One region of the Elizabethkingia bruuniana genome, then DNA from elsewhere that is predicted to be linked to it. Evidence: riboswitches for the same ligand, from Rfam matches in the RefSeq annotation. Region 1 holds a riboswitch; each other region holds the start of a gene.
The links. A riboswitch is a leader RNA that binds a small molecule or an ion and turns the genes downstream of it on or off. The one in region 1 is predicted to bind cobalamin.
Positions count from the first base shown of each region.

Region 1 (5,066 bases):
CTGGTTAGTTATAAGTTTCTTTATCCACAATATACCTATCCGGGAGGTGGATATTTCGCGTCTATTAATGATATGGCTAACTGGGCAGCCGGACTGGATAAGAGTAGATTATTCCCATTGGATTTCGCAAATGAACTGGTATACAGCAGCGAAAAACTGGGAGATAAAACCGCTGAATTCTCAAAAGTAGGCTGGGCCTTGGAAAACGACGGAAATATATATTATGGAGGACATAGCGGTGGTCCGGGACTTGGAGATGTTTTAAGATTCCCGAAAGAGAAAATAACCATAATTACCTTATCAAATGACGGAGAATTATATCCTCAGTTCTCACGGGCTATTGCATCGTGGTATATAAAGGGCTTATCCCAAAAATTAGAAATAAAAAAATTCGACAGATAAATACGGTTATTATTTAGTTGAGATATTTAATCTTCTACATATCTCCTGCCTGCTGCTCTGAATCCGAAAAAGAACATCAGAAGAACTGCAGCTGCCAAAAAATAAAAAGAACTCTGCCAACCAGAACCCCAATCATGTAACTTACCAAATACCGGAGGTCCGAAGGCTGCTATAAGATAACCAACAGATTGTGCCATTCCGGATATTTTAATGGCATTGGCACTGGACTTTGTACGCAGTGAGAAAAACAGAATCGAAAGACTGAACGATAATCCGTTTGACAGTCCCAATAATACAGCTGTAAAATAGACCCAGTCAGACTTAAGCCATGCAAACATAAGTACACTTGCCAGCATAGGTACACAGACAAAAAATATCATAATTTTCTGATCTTTCATCTTATTAGCTATAATAGGCCCCACAAATGTAATAGGAAGCATCGCAATCTGAATGGCAAACAATACCCAACCCGGTGCATTACCTGTCATTCCGTAGTCACCTAAAACAGCAGGCAGCCAGGATACAAGGCTATAATATACCAAAGACTGCAATCCCATAAATATACTAATATTCCATGCCTGAGCCGATTTAAACATATTAAAATCCGATTTGGTCATATCTGTTTTCTGTTGCTGTGCTGTACTTTTATTGAAAATGAGCTCTAGTACAACAACCAATAAAGCTAGTAATGCAATAACAAGCCATATCCCCAGAGAACCCTGCCAGCCATATCCTGTCCATTTCCCGATACTGATACTGTAGCCGGACGCCAGAGCAGCAGTAAGATTCATTGCTACAGCAAATATTCCGGTCATAAGGCCAATCTGTTTTGGAAAATTATTTTTGATATACCCGGGTGTTATTACATTACCAATGGCAATCCCAAGACCAATAAAAACAGAGCCTGCAAATAGAGTCCATACAGAGCCAAACACCCTTAGAAACAGGCCAAAACTAAGTATAATAAGTGCATAAAGTAAAAATCTGTTAATGCTGAGTTTATGTGAAAAACGACTAACCAATACCGAACAACTGGCGAACATAAATAAAGGGATAGAAGTCAGCAGACTGCTCTGAAAATGGTCCAGATGCAGGGTGCTCCCTATCTGATCCAATACCGGACCAACAGCCGTTATAGGAGATCTGAGGTTACTGGATACCAGTATAACAACTAAAACATTAATCAGTAATAAAAAAACTGAGGCTTCTTTTCTTGTTTCGTATTTCATCGTCATAAAGATTAGGGTACAAAAGTAATTACGTAATTTTATTTAAATTTGCCATAATATTAATATAAAACGACATGAGCTGCAGCCAGAATCCTATCAATATAGATGATATAGAAAAACCCTATTTTGTTTGGTTTGAAGACAACTGGATACATGATGATGAATTGCACTCGCATCATAAAGGTCAGTTGGTATATGTGGAAAGCGGCTTCCAATATCTGACAGTTGAAGGAAAGATTTACCTTTTACCACAAAACCATGCTGCATGGATACCATCAGGGCATATTCACAAAACCAACTCACATTCGGAAAAGATAAAATTGATGATTATGTTTTTCGATGTGGAAAAAGATATTCCTTTTTACAATGAAGTAAGTGTTTTTCTAGTACCTCCGGTTTTAAAAGAGATGATTAAATATGCTGAAAAGTGGTCAAAAAAGATACAGGAGGATCCACACGAAACTTTATTCCTAAAGGCTTTGAGCAATGAACTCCCACAATTTGTTGCGCGATCACTGCAACTGCACATCAGCCCGCCGGAAGATAAAAGACTGTGTAAAGCCATTGATTATCTTCACGAACATTATACAGAAGATTTGAGTATGGAAGATCTTAGCGAAATTGCTGCTCTGTCCTTGCGTACACTGGAACGGATTTTCAAAAAAGAAACAGGATTAACGCTAAGTAAATACCAACAAATGCTCCGCATTATTAAAAGTCTGGAATTATTGAGTGACCAGCAATGGACCATTTCTGAAATAGCTTTTAAAACAGGTTATAAAAGCCTGCAGGCATATACCAATAGTTTCTTTTCTGTTATGCAATACCGTCCCAGTGAGTTTCTGAAAAAACTAGTTTAGATTTTGGATAGCTTTTTAAAGAGCAAAGCATTACTCCAGATTTTATATTTCGTAGTGAGTTAGTTAACAATTGCTCATAGTTTATAAATTCTCATATTAAATTACTCACTATGTAGTGATAAAATATTATATTTGTATTGTAAATAGTCTTCCCCCGACTATTTTACAATTATTGGACTAATAAGTTATACAGGTGAGAAAGCCGGCTACCTTTATGTATGATGAAGAAGTGGTCGGCATTCTCTTTTTATTCCTTTATATCTCAATCATTTACATTACATTATAAATACCTATATTTGCCACCAGTTTTTGGTGCACCTTAAAAAGTGCTTAAAAGGGAATCAGGTGTAAATCCTGAACAGACCCGCTGCTGTAAACTTCATAAAAAATCTTGGCAATACGTCACTGTTACTATCGGTAATGGGAAGGCGCTAAAGAGAAGTAAGTCAGAAGACCTGCCAGAAGTATATGTTTGATGCTTTCGTGGAATAAAGCTATATCGACCTGAATAAACTCTCCCGGACTTTTCTCTGGGTTAGTCATGTACTGATATTTGCAGCAAAGGCATAAACATTTTAATAAATGTAAAGCCAATGCTAAAAAGACTATTCTCTTTCTGTTTAATTCCCTTGCTTCTGCTTTTTGCAACCGGGTTTTCTTTTGCACAGAAAAAAGATACAACACGAATAAGAGAAGTTGAGGCTGTAGACATTTTCAAAAAAAATACACGTACTGTTCTCCCGCCTCAGAAGTTAACATCTGATATTATTGAAAAGCTAAATAATAATTCAGTTGCCGATGCGCTTCGATATTTTTCCGGTGTTCAGATTAAAGATTATGGTGGTGTCGGCGGACTAAAGACAGTTGATATCCGAAGTCTCGGAGCACAGCAAGTTGGTGTTTTCTATGATGGAATTCCCATCGGAAATGCACAAAACGGAATTGTAGATCTTGGCAAGTTTTCTCTGGATGATCTGGAAGAAATAACATTATACAATGGTCAGAAAAGTGACATTTTCCAACCTGCAAAAGATTTCGGAAGCTCGGGGACCATTTATCTTCAGCCTAAAAAACCCGTATTCAGAGAAAGCAGGACAACCAATCTTACAGTCCGCACGAAAAGTGGTTCTATACAAACTTTCAATCCTTCTTTCAGATTAGAGCAAAAGCTTTCTAATTCTGTTTCTGCATCCTTTAGCGGAGAATATCTGGATACTGACGGAATTTATAAGTTCAGATATTACCGGAAATATCTAAATGGTCAGATTGCCTATGATACCATTGCAAAGCGACATGATGCAGATGTAAAGGCAAAGCGATTTGAAACCAGCATTAACGGAGATCTGAAAAACGGAAAATGGGATCTGAGAGCCTATGCCTATTTATCTAACCGTGGGTTACCGGGCGCTATAGTGAACGGACGATTCGGCGACGAAGGCCAAAGACTAAAAGATGCCAATTATTTTGTTCAGGGAAGCTGGATGCAGAAAATCTTTCCAAAAGTACAAACACAGCTGAAAGCTAAATTTGCATACGATTACAATCGTTATATAGATACCCTTGCACCTCAGCGTCCAAAAATCGACAATCAGTATATACAACGGGAATTCTACATCTCCTCCTCTACCCTTTACCAAATTAACAATAACTGGGATGCAGCTATTTCCGCAGACTTTCAGTACAATAATATGGCAGCAAATCTTTACAATTTCAGTTATCCCAAACGTTATACCACCCTTCTTGCTTTAGCTATGAATTATCGTTGGGGAAGACTGAAAGCACAGGGAAGTTTACTCGGAACCTTTGTCCAGAATAAAGTTTTACAAAATGCTGCACCGGGAGATGAAAATAAATGGACGCCTGCCCTTTTTATCAATTACCAGCCCTTCAGTCAACATGAATTTTATTTAAAGGCTTTCTATAAGCAGGTTTTCAGGCTTCCTACTTTCAATGAAATGTATTACAAAACATTAGGGATGTCACTCCTGAAACCCGAATTTACACACCAGTATGATTTTGGTTTTACCTACCGGAAAAATTTCTCACGGGGAATCGTAAAAAATATCAGTCTTAATGTTGACGGTTACTACAATAATGTCACCAATAAGATTACTTCAACCTTTAATGGTAATATGTTTATCTGGATGAATCTGAGTCTGGGCAAAGTAGAAATTATAGGAACAGATGTCAATCTTCAAAGTGAATTGGAATTAGGTCAATGGCGCATACGCCCGCTCCTTACTTATACCTACCAAAGAGCAAGAGATTTTACAGATCCTAAAAAAAGTTACTACGGCCATCAGATTCCTTATACTCCATGGAACAGTGGCAGCTTTGCTCTGATGACAGAATACAAATCATGGGGCTTGAACTACAGTTTTGTATATGTAGGCGAGCGCTATGATTCCAGCCAGAATAACATTCAGTACAATTATTTGCTTCCGTGGTATACTCATGATCTGTCTGTGCAAAAAACTTTTAAACTGAATAAACATCAGTTGAAAGCATCTTTCGAAGTCAATAATCTTTTCAATCAATACTATGATGTTGTACTTAACTATCCTATGCCCGGACG
Region 1 is NZ_CP014337.1:2,713,988-2,719,053, forward strand. It holds gene AYC65_RS12580 (serine hydrolase domain-containing protein) at 1-402, shown strand, start outside; gene AYC65_RS12585 (CynX/NimT family MFS transporter) at 429-1,631, opposite strand; gene AYC65_RS12590 (helix-turn-helix domain-containing protein) at 1,706-2,491, shown strand; cobalamin riboswitch at 2,785-2,968, shown strand; gene AYC65_RS12595 (TonB-dependent receptor) at 3,085-5,066, shown strand, end outside.

Region 2 (5,066 bases), 100 kb from region 1:
AACGCCGTTTAACTTTACAGCTATTTCTGCTAACTTACCATCATGTATGGCATTGATGGGTAACGTTGTGGTATGGAAGCCATCTGATAAGCAGGCTTACTCTGCACACGTTATTATGGAAGTATTCAAAGAAGCTGGTGTACCGGATGGTGTAATCAACATGATCTTCACTGATGGCAAAGAAACAGCTGAGAGAGTATTGGCTCACCCTGATTTTGCAGGTCTTCACTTCACAGGTTCTACAAAAGTATTCCAGGGAATGTGGAAAATGATTGGTGACAATATCCATAACTATAAATCTTACCCAAGAATCGTTGGTGAAACTGGTGGTAAAGACTTTGTAATGGCTCACCCGTCTGCTGATGTTGAAGCTTTGGCTACAGCGTTAGTACGTGGTGCTTACGAATATCAAGGACAGAAATGTTCTGCAGCTTCCAGAGCTTACATTCCTAAATCTATCTGGAAAGATGTGAAGAAGGTAATGGAAAAACAAATGAAGACTATCAAAGTAGGAACTACTGAAGATCCGTCTAACTTTGTAAATGCAGTAATCGACAGAAACTCTTTCGATAAGTGTAAAGGTTACATCGACAGAGCTGAGAAAGCTAAAGATGCTGAGGTAGTTATCGGTGGTAAGTGCGATGATAAGAAAGGTTACTTTGTACACCCAACTGTTATCGAAACAACAAACCCACACTACGAAAGTATCGAGCAAGAGATCTTCGGACCAATCTTAACAGTTTATGTATATGAAGACAAGAAATGGGCTGAAACACTTCAGTTAGTAGACAGTACTTCTCCATATGCATTAACAGGTTCTATCTTCTCTCAAGATCGTTATGCAATCAACGAAGCTTACAAAGCATTAGAAAATGCTTCCGGTAACTTCTATATCAACGATAAGCCAACAGGAGCAGTAGTAGGTCAGCAGCCTTTCGGTGGTAGCCGTGCTTCTGGTACTAACGATAAAGCAGGATCTAAAATGAACCTTCTTCGTTGGGTATCTGCAAGAAGTATTAAGGAGACTTTTGTTCCGGCAAAAGACTACAAATACCCTTATTTAGGTTAATATTCAACCAAATATATTATAAGAGCCCTGGATTTCCGGGGCTTTTTTGTTTTAATAAAAAGGTTATAAAGGTTATGGATGTTATGAAGTTATAACTGTTAGTTGCAAAAGCGTAAATGTGTTTAATCTGTTTGGGAATTATATTTAACACTAAGGCACAAATAACTTTTACTTTTTGAATGTTGGCTAAGGCACGAATTGCTTCGCAATATCTGATTCTTTATAGCCTTGGCAAGGATTTAAACCTTGCCAAGGCTGATAATTATCTTAATGCCTAAATGATGAAAATAATTTTACCTTCAGGTGAAATCTTTGCGTCCTAAAAGCAGTGATATACCAACAATACTTTTGCTCCCTTGTAGTTAAACAACTTCTCGATACACGTCACTTTGCTCCGCACTCGAAGTGATGGGATTACCTATTTTGAAAGTACATGTCGTCAGTTCGAGTGAAATTATTAGTAGTGAAGCAGAGAATGATTTTGTATCGAGATCTCTTTTTAAACTTTAAGGAATTAAGATAGTTTAGAATTAATCGCAAATTCGCCAAGGAATTTATTTTTAACACTAAGGCGCAAAACAGGTTTATGCATGTTATATTTTTAAGACACGAATTGCTTCACAATATTTTATTCTTTATGGCCTTGTCAAGGTTTTAAACCTTGACAAGGCTACTGATTATCTTAATATCTAAATGGTGAAAATAATTTTACCTCTAGATAAAACCTTGATATCCTAAAATCAGTGGTATGTTAATAATACTTTTGTGCCTTTGTGTTTATAAACTTTTCTAAACGCGAGGTTTTATTTCCTGTTATACTGTTTTAAAGGAGTGCAAAGTTGCTAACACCTAGCAATGACTGTTGAGAACTTAATTTTCTTAATTTCTAAATGGTAGAAATAGTTTTACCTTCACGTGAAGTCTTTGTGCCCTGAAAACTGTGATATACAAACATTACTTTTGTGCCTTTGTGGTTAAATAAACCAGGTTACAACTTATAATGCTCTACCTTCAAAAGGCTGTACGCCGTACGTATTCTTTACTTCAGCCATTACAAAAGTACTATGTGTATTTCCGATACTGGTAAGTGACCCCAGTTTGTTGAAAACAAAATCCTGATAATGCTTCATATCCCGTGCATGAACTTTTAGCAGAAAATCATAATCACCGGAGACATTATAACATTCCACCACTTCATCAATATTGTGAATATCATCGACAAAAGTATGGCCGATATTACGGTCATGCTGCTTTAACCGGATATTGCAAAAAACAATCAGTCCTTGATTCAGTTTCTCTGCGTCCAAAATGGCAATATACTTCTTGATATATCCTTCTTTCTCCATTCGTCTGATTCTTTCAAAAACCGGAGAAGGAGACAGGTTTACCTGTGCTGCCAATTCTTTTACGGTAAGTTTCGAGTCATTATGAAGGATTTTCAGCAGGCGTAAATCGGTATCATCCAGTTGAAGCATAGAATAATTTTTGGTTAAAGGTACAATATTTTACCATTGAAAGAATAATATTCTGGATAAATACTATTTGTAATTTATTATGCTGAATTTAACCTGTTATTATGGAATATAAATTGGCTAAACTAACTTTGTGAAAAATAAAAATAGATCTGTAGAAACTGGTTTTACTTAATAGTAAATGAAAAGGGAATCATGTGAAAATCATGAGCTGTCGCGCAACTGTGAATACCTTACAAAGTTTTATCCACGATCCACTGTGTATGCGGGAAGGAGGATAAAATGGTATAAGTCAGGAGACCTGCCAATTTCTGAACAGGCAACTACTCTCGCGATTTGGAGTTGTGGTCTTACAGTACTTTAGTTTGTGGATTATCCGCAGACAATGGACTTATACTACTGCTTACGGCCTATAGGCGTGTGAGAGTTGTCTGGCTGTAAATACAGGAGATAACTAATAAAATATAATAAAATGCAAACACACAACCTGGGTTACCCGCGTATCGGGAAAAAGCGAGAGCTGAAAAAAGCCTGTGAACAGTATTGGTCCGGAAAGATTATTCAGAAAGAATTACTGGATGTAAGCCGCAGAATTATCAATGAAAATCTGAAATTACAACAGGAAGCAGGTATAGACTTTATTCCGGTTAACGATTTTTCGTTTTACGATCATGTATTGGATATGACGCTTACCTTGGGAGCTATTCCGCAGCGTTACCACGATGTAATCCTGAATAAAGCAAACAACGAGCTGGATCTTTATTTTGCAATGGCACGTGGTTACCAGAAAGATGGCTTGGATATCACAGCTATGGAGATGACAAAATGGTTTGATACCAACTATCATTATATTGTGCCGGAGTTCAGTAAAGGACAGAGTTTTAAATTATTATCCAACAAGATTATCAATGAGTTTATAGGTGCCAGGCAGATAGGAATAAATGCTAAGCCTGTAATATTAGGACCGGTTTCTTATTTATTATTAGGGAAAGAAAAAGAAGAAGGTTTTGAAAAATTGGACCTCATTGATAATCTGTTGTCGGTATACCTGGAAATCCTGAAATCTTTACAATCTCATGGAGCAGAATATATACAAATCGATGAACCTTTCTTAGCGCTGGATCTTACAGATAAAGCAAAAGAAGCCTATACTGCTGTATATGCTAAAATTCAGAAAGAACTTCCGAACCTAAAAATTATCCTGACTACTTATTTTGAAGGCTTGGAAGACAATCTGCCTTTAGCATTATCCTTACCTGTAGATACATTGCATGTGGATTTGATAAGAAAGCCTGAGCAGTTAGAAAATATACTGGCGGCTATACCTGAGAATCTGAAACTTTCTCTGGGGGTTGTGGACGGAAGAAATATCTGGAAGAATGATTTTGAAAGTTCACTTCAACTAATCAGAAAGGCAAAAGAGCAACTAGGGGAGAAACGTATACTGATTGCACCGTCCAGTTCGTTGTTACACGTGCCATATGATTTGGATCTGGAAACAAAAGAAGAAAGCTTACCAGCGGAAATAAAACAATGGATGGCTTATGCCAAGCAGAAGATAAAAGAAGTAGCACTACTAAGAGATCTGTCTTCAGAAAATCCTTCTGCTGAAAGTCTAGTTGCTTTCGGGGAGAATAAAAAAGCTATAGAAAATAAAAGAATTTCGACGCTGATTCATGATGCGAAAGTGCAACAGCAAATGGATGCACTGGATGCTGTACCGGTATCCCGTCAGTCTGCGTTTACGCAACGTAAAGTACAACAGCAGGAAATATTAAAACTGCCTTTATTCCCTACTACAACTATTGGTTCTTTTCCACAGACAAAAGAAGTGAGAAGCTGGAGATCACAGTTTAAGAAGGGAGAAATATCTGCAGAACGTTATACTGATTTGCTGAAAGAAGAAACGAAAAATACCATCCAACGTCAGGAGAAAATCGGTATCGATGTATTGGTACATGGAGAATTCGAAAGAAATGACATGGTGGAGTATTTCGGGGAGCAGCTGAAAGGTTTTGCTTTCACAGAAAACGGATGGGTACAAAGCTATGGAAGCCGTTGTGTAAAGCCGCCGGTAATTTATGGTGATGTTTCGCGTCCGGAGCCTTTAACGGTATTCTGGTCTCAGTATGCACAGTCTTTAACTTCCAAATGGGTAAAAGGAATGCTTACAGGTCCGGTAACTATATTGCAATGGAGCTTTGTTAGAAACGACCAATCACGTAAAGATACTGCGAATCAGATTGCATTGGCTATTCGTGATGAGGTTTTGGATCTGGAAAAAGCAGGAATCAGAATTATTCAGATCGACGAGCCTGCAATAAGAGAAGGATTGCCACTGAGAAAGAAAGATGCAGCAGTATATCTGAAATGGGCTGTTTTGGCATTCCGTATTTCGGCTTCTTCTGTAAAAGATGATACACAGATTCATACACACATGTGCTATTCTGAATTTAACGATATTATCAATCATATTGCAGACATGGATGCAGATGTAATTACGATAGAGTGCTCTCGCTCTCAGA
Region 2 is NZ_CP014337.1:2,613,503-2,618,568, reverse strand. It holds gene pruA (L-glutamate gamma-semialdehyde dehydrogenase) at 1-1,069, shown strand, start outside; gene AYC65_RS12135 (Lrp/AsnC family transcriptional regulator) at 2,065-2,544, opposite strand; cobalamin riboswitch at 2,687-2,864, shown strand; gene metE (5-methyltetrahydropteroyltriglutamate--homocysteine S-methyltransferase) at 3,014-5,066, shown strand, end outside.
Region 2: another riboswitch for cobalamin. It lies ahead of metE (5-methyltetrahydropteroyltriglutamate--homocysteine S-methyltransferase); the one in region 1 lies ahead of AYC65_RS12595 (TonB-dependent receptor).

Region 3 (5,066 bases), 1.1 Mb from region 1:
TCATTTCTCTTACCTACAAACTGGTGAGAAACTGTAATTCTTGTTGATGCAAAAGGCTTCACCTCTACATAAGAGTTAACCCTTTGTTTTGGCTGGCGTAGCATTGTTGCTTCTTTATCTTTTTCTACAAAGCTATAGTTCCCTCCAAATTTAACCATATCAATGATCTGATAGTCGAATCCAATTTCAAATCCTTTTACTTTATTCTCGTCTATATTCTGGAAGCTTCCCGTATAATCAGGATTAGATACATAAGCGAAAGCATCTTTTTCTTTTCTCTGGAATAGGCTTACATTAAAGTTTAAACTTCTGTCTTTTTTACCAAAACTTAAATCAATTTCATGAGACTGGTTTCTTTCTGGTTTTAGATCAGGGTTTGGTAAAGTCCAAGGAAGTGATCCGTAATTTTGATATAGGGTAGGTGCAATAAATGCTGTAGCGAAGGAATAACCAATCTTAAAATAAGTATCGCTGAATTCTTTTATGTAATAAGGATTTACACTATAAACCCAGTGATTTCCAAATTTAGAGTTATCAGTCATTCTGGCGCCTGCATCCAAGTTAAAACCTTTATAGTTTGCATTAAAGTTGGCATAGGCATCAAAACTATGAAGCTTCGTATCACCACTTTTCAGTACTTCCTCCATGTTTTCTTTACCAAATGGAAGAGATTTTGAACTCATCTTCTGGTCTTCATACTGTACTCCAACTGTAAAGTTGAAATAATCATTTACTTTATAATTATTATAAAGTTCTGCAATAAAGTTTTTACCATTGTAAGAGAACTGATCCTGATAAGAAGAGCCTTTCATACTTTGTCCTAATCTGTCTACATCTGTATAACGGGTATTGAATACAATCTTACCATTGTTATATCTGTAATTAGCATTACCTCCTACATAGAACTGTTTATCATTTCCACGGTTTTGGCCATCAGCAAAAGCTCCTGTATCGTATAAATAAAGATTGTGATTCCAGCCACTATTGATGTTAACATCAAAATTATTCCCTGAGTAACCTACACCAGCAGAAAGATTTTGCTTTTCCCAACCATCTTTATCAAAAGTACTATCGCCTTTAGCAGAAGATAATCCTTGAGATTTTTCATTGAAGGCATTAACCTGATAATTAAATTTATCAATCTTTCCTCTTAATGCTGCATCCTGTGCATATGTATCATAAGAACCTGCTCTTGCAGTAAGAGCTCCTTCAATAGCTTTTTGTGATGCTTTCTTTGTTTTTACATTGATTACCGATACAGTAGCATTAGATCCATATAATACAGAAGAAGCGCCATTCAGGACCTCAATACTTTCAACACTTTCCAGAGCCAGTAAACGAAGATCTGCTGCAGTATAATCATTCCCTGTAACATCTCTTAACGGAACACCATCTAATAATATAACTACATTAGCACTTTTCCCGCCTCTAATCTTCATTAGTTTAGGTTCAGTAGCATTGTTGAAATTACCTGTAATCTGGAAACCGGCAACCTGGTCCAATACATCACTGAGGTTTTGTCCTTTATACTTTTCCAGGTCTTTAGCTGAAATAAGGGTGACATTTTTGCCCGTTTTATAAAGTTTTTGCGGGGTTTTAGAAGCAATAGTTACTTCTTCAATCTGACCACTTTTTTCTTCCTGAGCGTATAATCCGGAACCAACAATAAGGAGTGCTCCGATTACAAATAGTTTTTTATTCATGAATAAAATTTAGCTAATACTGTATCCGGAGAAATAAGAATAAACAACCCTGAGTATCTAGGGCAGATTATAATTCAAGCTTTTCCTCCGAAAGTTGTTAATTAATAATTATAGTTTCAGGCAGGTCTCCTGGCTTTCACATTTCTGTGCCTTCCCGTAATTACAGTGGCTTTGTACAGAAATACTTCAGTGATCTACAGTTGCGGGGACAGCTCTGGTGTTGCACCAGATTCCCTTTTCATCGGACAATGCCGAACCTGAAATTTTTGCAAATATAAGAAAGTTATAGATAGTTTTTGTCGAAGGAAAAAGGAAGTAAATCTTTTACACTGTAGCATTTAACAGTTTTTCCCTGTGTAGACGCAAAATAAATTTCAATAGGGGAGCTTTGTTTACTCTCATATTCTAATATAGATTGTCTGCATGAACCACATGGTGGAATTGGAATATTATTATCAGCTGCCTCATTTTTTGGGCCGCCAACTACAAATATTTTTTTAATTTCAAGTCCGGGATGGTTTGCTGCCAGCCAGTATATAGCAGTTCTTTCCGCACATAATCCTGAAGGATAAGCTGCATTTTCCTGATTATTACCAACAATAATTTCGCCGTTTTCAAGAAGGATTGCACATCCTACAAAAAACTCCGAGTAGGGAGCATAAGCTGTTTTACGGATTTCAGAAGCTGTTTCGAATAGCTTCTTTTCGATATCGTCTAATTCCGATATGTTTTTATAAACTTCAAAGTGAATGTTTAAATCTTGTTTCATTCGTTACAAATAAAGGGAGGTAAAATTACTCATAAATATCGAAATACAAACTATTATAATAAAGCCTGCATTTTTAATCAGCACATAGAAAGGAAATCAGGCATTTGCAAATCCAGAAAAAAGATAATTATAGTATTATTATGATTCTTTCGTCTCCGAAAATTAGATCAATTGATACTGTTTTAATGAAATTTAATATATAGAGAGTAGGATATTTTATATTTTATAAACCTTTGTTTTTGCACTATTTTCCAAATATAAAGTTAATGAAATGCTAAACAGGTGTTAATATTAACTTAAAATACGAGGGATACTTTTGCAAAAAAACTGAATGAAACGAGTATTATTATCTGCTTCAGTTGTATTATTACCTTTTCTGCCTTACGCACAGGAAGTTAGTAAAAAAGATACACTGAAACAGAAAGAGAAGAACATTGATGGAGTTGTAATTACCGCCTTGGGAATTGGTAAAAAAGCAAAGAAAATTGGTTATTCCACTCAGGAAATCAATACCAAACAATTCGAAACTGTAACCACACCAAGCGTAGGAAATCTTTTTGCAGGACAGGTTGCCGGGCTTAATGTCTCCAACCCTCCGGGAATGCAGCAAAAACCAACTTTTACATTGCGCGGAAACTCTAACGTTATTATTGTAATAGATGGCGTTATTGTAGACGACAAAACATTCCAGGCACTGGATCCTTCTAACATCGAGAACATTAACGTACTAAAAGGAGCTACGGCATCTGCATTATACGGCTCCAGAGGTAGATATGGTGCCATTCTGGTAACCACCAAAAGCGCTAAGAAAAGTGGATTTACAGTTGAATTTGGTCAGAACACTATGTTTACAGCTGGTTTTACAAACCTTCCAAAAACACAAACAGAATACGGAAACGGTTCTCACGGTAAATATGAGTTCTGGGATGGTGCCGATGGGGGTATCAATGACGGAGATATGATCTGGGGACCAAAATTTGTTCCCGGAAGAAAGCTTGCTCAGTGGAACAGCCCAATACTGGATAAACAAACTGGCCAGGTAATTCCGTGGTATGGTAATGTAACCAATACTCCGTATAATGATAAATCAAGATACGAAAGAGTACCTACAGACTGGACTTACCATGATAACCTGAATACATTTTTGACGCCTTCGTTTATTAATAATACAAACTTCGCAGTTAATTATAAACATAATAAAGACACTTACAGACTTTCCGGAAACTTCATGAATTTTGATGACAGAATTCCTGAGTCTTATCTTAGAAAATACGGAGCTAACTTCTCCAGTAATACATACATCACAGATAAGTTAAGTTTTAATACAAAATTGGCTTATAACAGAACAACTACACCAAGTATGCCTAACTATAACTATGACCCGAGCGGGCATATGTATACTATACTTATCTGGATGGGCGGTGACGTAGATGGTAGAGACCTGAAAAATAACCTTTGGGTAAAAGGAAGAGAGGGTTATCAACAAGCAAACTGGAACTACGCATGGTATAATAACCCTTGGTTTGGTGCTAAAAACTTTAAAAACAGTGTTGCTACTGATGTCTATAGCGCCCAGACAGGATTGACCTATGAAGCATCTGATGAATTCACAGTGAAAGGTAAAATTTCCTATGTAGAAAATGATACTAAAAACGAATTAAAGAGTCCATATTCTTATTTTAATTATGATGCTCCAAGAAATGGCCGTTACAGAGTAACAAATTCTAAAACTATAAACCTGAACTACGATGTCCTTGCTACCTATAACAAGGCTATTACAGACAATATTAACTTAACAGTTAATGCCGGAGGATCAGGATTCTACTATAAGTATAAAGATGACATAACATCTGTAGACGGATTAAAAGTTCCCGGAATATATTCTTTCGATAACTCGATAAAGCCTTTAACCCGTGACTATAATATCAACGAGAAATTAATTTATAGTGCTTATGGTACTGTGGATTTAGAGTTCTATAAAACTTTATTTGTGAATGTTTCAGGAAGAAATGACTGGTCTTCTACATTACCAAAAAGCAACAGATCTTATTTCTATCCGTCTGCATCCTTCAGTTTGCTGCTGAATAATATAATCCCAATGCCAAAAGCATTCGATATTGTAAAACTTTATGGTTCTTGGGCACAGATTGCATATGATTTTGATCCTTATGCTATTCGTAATTATTACCTTAACAATGGTGGTAATACCTTTAATGGAAATCCTTACTACACTTATCCATCAGTACTAAACAAAGAAGGAAACATAGGTCCTGAGAAAACAAGATCTTATGAAGCTGGTTTAAATATCGGTATGCTGAATAACAGAATTAGTTTGGATGTAGCTTATTACAATACACTGGATTATAATAATATTCTGAGATTCCCGGGCTCACAGACATCTGGTTTTGCTACAGAAGTGGTAAACGGAAATAAATATACCACAAATGGTGTAGATATATCCCTAAACCTTGTACCTATTAAGAATAGAAATTTCCAGTGGAAGTCTTTACTTAACTGGAGCAAGTCGGTTCAGAAGATCACTGAAATCTATCAGGGACGAGACAATTATAATAATATAAAACTTAACGAACGTA
Region 3 is NZ_CP014337.1:1,582,547-1,587,612, reverse strand. It holds gene AYC65_RS07390 (TonB-dependent receptor plug domain-containing protein) at 1-1,703, opposite strand, end outside; cobalamin riboswitch at 1,806-1,979, opposite strand; gene cdd (cytidine deaminase) at 1,987-2,472, opposite strand; gene AYC65_RS07380 (SusC/RagA family TonB-linked outer membrane protein) at 2,804-5,066, shown strand, end outside.
Region 3: another riboswitch for cobalamin. It lies ahead of AYC65_RS07390 (TonB-dependent receptor plug domain-containing protein); the one in region 1 lies ahead of AYC65_RS12595 (TonB-dependent receptor).

Region 4 (5,066 bases), 2.2 Mb from region 1:
CCGGGGCAGAAGAAAGCCGGTGAATACATGATAAACCAATACAAAAAGAACGGGATAGGACATCCGCCTACCATGAGCTCTTATTATCAGAAAGTTCCTTCAGAATACATGAGCAAAAGAAAGAAGATCAACGATTCTGAAAATATTCTTGCTTACATTGAAGGATCAGAAAAACCAAACGAAATTATTGTGGTTTCTGCACACTATGACCATGTAGGAATGAATAATGGCCAGATTTATAACGGGGCTGATGATGACGGATCCGGAACTGTAGGTGTTATGGCAATTGCCGAAGCATTTCACAAGGCTAAAAAAGCAGGACACGGACCAAAGCGTTCTATTTTATTCCTTCATGTAACCGGAGAAGAAAAAGGGCTTTTTGGATCAAGTTATTATTCAGATAATCCAATTTTCCCATTGGCAAATACTGTGGCAGATCTGAATATCGATATGATAGGAAGAGTGGACCCGTTACATAAAGATAATCCGAACTTTGTATATGTAGTAGGTTCAGAAATGTTAAGTTCTCAGTTGAAAGAAGCTGTAGAGAAAGCTAATAAAGCAACGCACAACTTATATCTGGATTATAAATACGATGATCCGAAAGATCCGGACAGAATCTATTATCGTTCAGACCACTATAACTTTGCAAAACACAATATTCCGATTGCCTTCTTCTTCGATGGTATTCACGAAGATTATCACAAGCCTACTGATACGCCGGATAAAATAGATTATCCGTTGTTGATGAAAAGAACTCAGTTAGTATTCGCTATAGCATGGGATCTGGCAAACAGACCAGACAGAATTGTTGTAGACAAAAAATAATGTTAATATAAAAACATCTGTTTTTATGAAGTTGCCGGAGAATTTATTTCTCCGGTTTTTTTATATAGATTTCCAAAGTTGGCAAAAAAGAAAAAATACGGATATATCTGATTTACAGCTCTGATATTATAAAAAAATTAAGAACGTTAATGTGGAAATGTTAGTAAGTAATAAGGTTTCATTTTATGTAAAATTCTTATTTTTAGGTAATTATAAAATATAGCCTTATGGAAATAGTGTTAGTAAATAATAACGTTTCCGGTATCGGAGATAATTTCAGTGATGCAAAGTTTTATTTCGAAAATATCCGAAAGGAACTTTATCAGAAACTATCCGATTACTATGGAAAAGTGAGTCTATGTTTGATGCCAAACTTCAAGTTTAGCGTCAATATTGAGAGATGTGACAATATTGAGGAGGTAAAGAAGATTATTCACGATATGCCGAAGAATCTTCAGGAATGGATTTTTAAAAAATAGAAATAGAATTGAATGACCAATTAAGGCTTCCGTAAGGAAGCTTTTTTAGTTTATATTCTGCTAAATCTGGTGGGAATATTTTGGATCAGAGTCAAAAATGGGAAACTGGACAGAAGGCTCAGCTAATACGAAGATGAAATCCTTTTGACTTTTTGATAAAAGTCTGTGATAAGTTTGACATAAAAATACTTTAGTTACTTGAGATTACAAATCTAAATTCATAAAGATGATCACTTAAGATGAATATTTTGCTTAATGTAAAGCCGTGTCATGCTGAGCCTGTCGAAGCATTTAAAAAATCTAAAGTGCCCTTAGCTGAACTATTGTGGATAAAAGCCTTTAGCTAAAGTGTTATAAATTAATCCGAAGTTTTGATTTTTCATATAAATGATTTTCAATTCTCCGATTAAGATAGCGTTCCTCCGGAACGCCCTGGTTATTCATAATTATAATCTATAGAGATAAAGTTCCTGACGGAGCTTCTCATTCATTATGATGAAACTCTATTTTCAGTATAAAATTTCATGATATGAGAAATCAGAAAGATTGAAAAGATACTCCGGAGGAGTCTAATCTGTGTAAAAAAAACAAATGTATGAGAAAGCAGGTATTCCGGAGGAATACTATCTGTGAACAGGGATATTATTTCTATCCCCGGATTTATATTTTATCCTTTAAAACCCGAATATTGGATTTCTGTGTCGATTTTAGGTGAATATACTGACTAAAAATCAGGCAGAAAATGATATTGTATCAGGGTAAAATAAATTATTTACTGCATAGATATAAAATATCAATAATGCCCTTACAGACGGTGATTCAGCTTTTAGCTTACTTTAAAATATCAATAATTTCCGGCTCCGGTCTGAAATATTTACAAATGATAGACAAAATTTTCTATATTTAGAACAGGAACAAATTCTTTTGTTTCTAATATCAACCGAAATTGGTTACACTTAGACGTGTATTAAAAGGGAATCGTGTGAAAATCACGAACTGTCGCGCAACTGTAAGTAACAATACATAAGGTTATTATCAACAATAAGTTCACTGTTCATTCAACAGAATGGGAAGAACGATGATAACTGTTACAAGTCAGGAGACCTGCCTCTTTTCGAATTGACGATGCTTTCGCGGTCTGAAGCTTATAGTCAGGTATGATACGTATTTTGTTTTTTGATAATAATAAAAAAGAAGCCTATTCTGGTATTACCCAACGTTATTATCATTTCACAGGAATGATATACACAGAGTCATCTTATCTTCTGTAGTATATCCCGTATTCTGATCCTCTTAGTATTCCTCCGTAAAAGTTTTAGAAAGCTTACAAAGAATGTGATTCTGGTTTTTAACCGGACTTTACTGACTTTGAAATTCTGATGCCCCAAAAGATAAAAAGCAAAAGGCTTGACAGATAGAAAAACATGAAATTAACAATAGTATTGAAATGAGTAAAAATGCGAGTTTAGGATCTCCCGGTTTACGGTTCCGGGAAGCTATGCAAAAAGAAAACCCTCTTCAGATCGTAGGAGCCATTAATGCTAACCATGCATTATTGGCCCAACAGGCGGGATTTAATGCAATATATCTTTCAGGAGGTGGTGTTGCAGCAGGCTCACTAGGGGTTCCGGATCTGGGTATTACGACATTGGATGACGTACTTACAGACATTCAGCGTATTACAAATGTATGCGATCTGCCTTTATTAGTAGATGTTGATACCGGTTTCGGCCCTTCCGCCTTTAATATTGCCCGTACAGTGAGTTCACTGATTAAAGCCGGGGCAGCTGCTTTACACATTGAAGACCAGGTTGGTGCGAAACGTTGTGGCCACCGTCCAGGAAAAGAACTGGTAAGTAAAGAGGAAATGTCGGACAGGCTGAAAGCAGCAACAGATGCCCGCACAGACGACAATTTTGTGATCGGTGCCCGTACAGATGCTTTCGCTAATGAAGGACTGGAAAAAACATTGGAACGCGCGGTAGCTTATAAAGAGGCGGGAGCCGACTTTATTTTTGCAGAAGCTGTTCCGGATCTTAGTGTTTATCAAAAATTCGTAGATGCTACAGGTATTCCTGTTTTGGCAAATATTACCGAATTCGGGATGATTAAAATGTATACTGTGGACGAGCTGAAAGCAGCTGGAGTGGGACTGGTATTATATCCATTGTCTGCCTTCCGTGCTGCGAACAAAGCGGCCCTCAATGTATATGAACATATCCGCAAAGATGGTACTCAAGCCAATGTACTGGATACAATGCAGACGAGAGAAGAACTGTACGCAAGTATTGGCTACTACGATTATGAACAAAAATTAGATAACCTGTTTAAAACAAACCAAGATGTCAAGTAACGAAGGAACCTTTAAACCTAAAAAAAGTGTGGCTCTTTCGGGAGTAACGGCAGGAAATACAGCGCTTTGCAGCGTTGGTAAAAGTGGAAATGATTTACACTACAGAGGCTATAATATTCTTGATCTGGCCGTGAAAGCCCAGTTTGAGGAAGTTGCCTACCTGCTTATATATGGCCAGCTGCCTACAGAGGCACAATTGAAAAATTATAAATCCAAACTAAAGTCACTGAGGGGACTGCCTAACTCTGTGAGAAATATTCTGAAAAGTATTCCGGCAGCTGCACACCCAATGGATGTTATGAGATCTATGGTGTCAGCTATTGGAAGTATACAGCCGGAGAAAGACGACCATAATGTAGCAGGAGCAAGAGATATAGCAGATAAATTATTAGCGTCCTTTAGTTCAGGATTGCTGTATTGGTATCATTACAGTCACAACGGGAAAGAAATAGAAGTGAATACTGATGATGATACAATTGGTGGTCATTTTCTGCATTTATTACATGGTAAGGAACCTTCTGAATCCTGGGTGAAAGCTATGCAGATTTCACTTAACCTGTATGCCGAACACGAATTCAATGCTTCTACTTTCACAAGCCGGGTTATTGCCGGAACAGGATCGGATTTTTATTCAGCAATTACAGGTGCAATTGGCGCATTAAGAGGCCCAAAACACGGCGGTGCCAATGAAGTTGCTTTTGAAATACAAAGCCGCTATAATTCTCCGGACGAAGCCGAAGCGGATATCCGCCAACGAATCGCCAATAAAGAAGTGATTATAGGTTTTGGACATCCGGTTTATACAATATCAGATCCAAGAAATGTAGTTATTAAAGAAGTTGCCAGAGAGCTATCTGAAGAATCAGGTGATATGCTGCTATTTAATATTGCAGAAAGACTAGAAACAGTAATGTGGGAAGAAAAGAAAATGTTCCCTAATCTGGATTGGTTCTCAGCAGTGTCTTATCATCAGATGGGCGTGCCAACACTTATGTTTACACCATTATTTGTTATTTCCAGAGTAACTGGCTGGAGTGCACATATCATCGAACAAAGACAGGATGGAAAAATCATCAGACCAAGTGCCAATTACATTGGGCCGGAGAATAAAGAATTTGTCCCTATTACAGACAGAAAATAGATTCCAAAATAACACCTAAATAATAAATAACATTCAACTTTAAATTACAATGAGCAATCATATATCTAACGAAAGACCGCAACCAGATCATGTTTTAACAGCTATTGCGGATTATGTACTGAATTACGAAATAAAGAATGATCTAGCCTGGAAAACTGCACACTATTGTCTATTGGATACAATAGGATGTGGTCTGGAGGCATTAACATATCCGGCATGTACCAAATTGCTGGGACCAATTGTAAAAGGAACCATTGTACCCAAT
Region 4 is NZ_CP014337.1:445,904-450,969, forward strand. It holds gene AYC65_RS02090 (M28 family metallopeptidase) at 1-828, shown strand, start outside; gene AYC65_RS02095 (hypothetical protein) at 1,056-1,307, shown strand; cobalamin riboswitch at 2,238-2,433, shown strand; gene prpB (methylisocitrate lyase) at 2,755-3,660, shown strand; gene prpC (bifunctional 2-methylcitrate synthase/citrate synthase) at 3,650-4,801, shown strand; gene AYC65_RS02110 (bifunctional 2-methylcitrate dehydratase/aconitate hydratase) at 4,851-5,066, shown strand, end outside.
Region 4: another riboswitch for cobalamin. It lies ahead of prpB (methylisocitrate lyase); the one in region 1 lies ahead of AYC65_RS12595 (TonB-dependent receptor).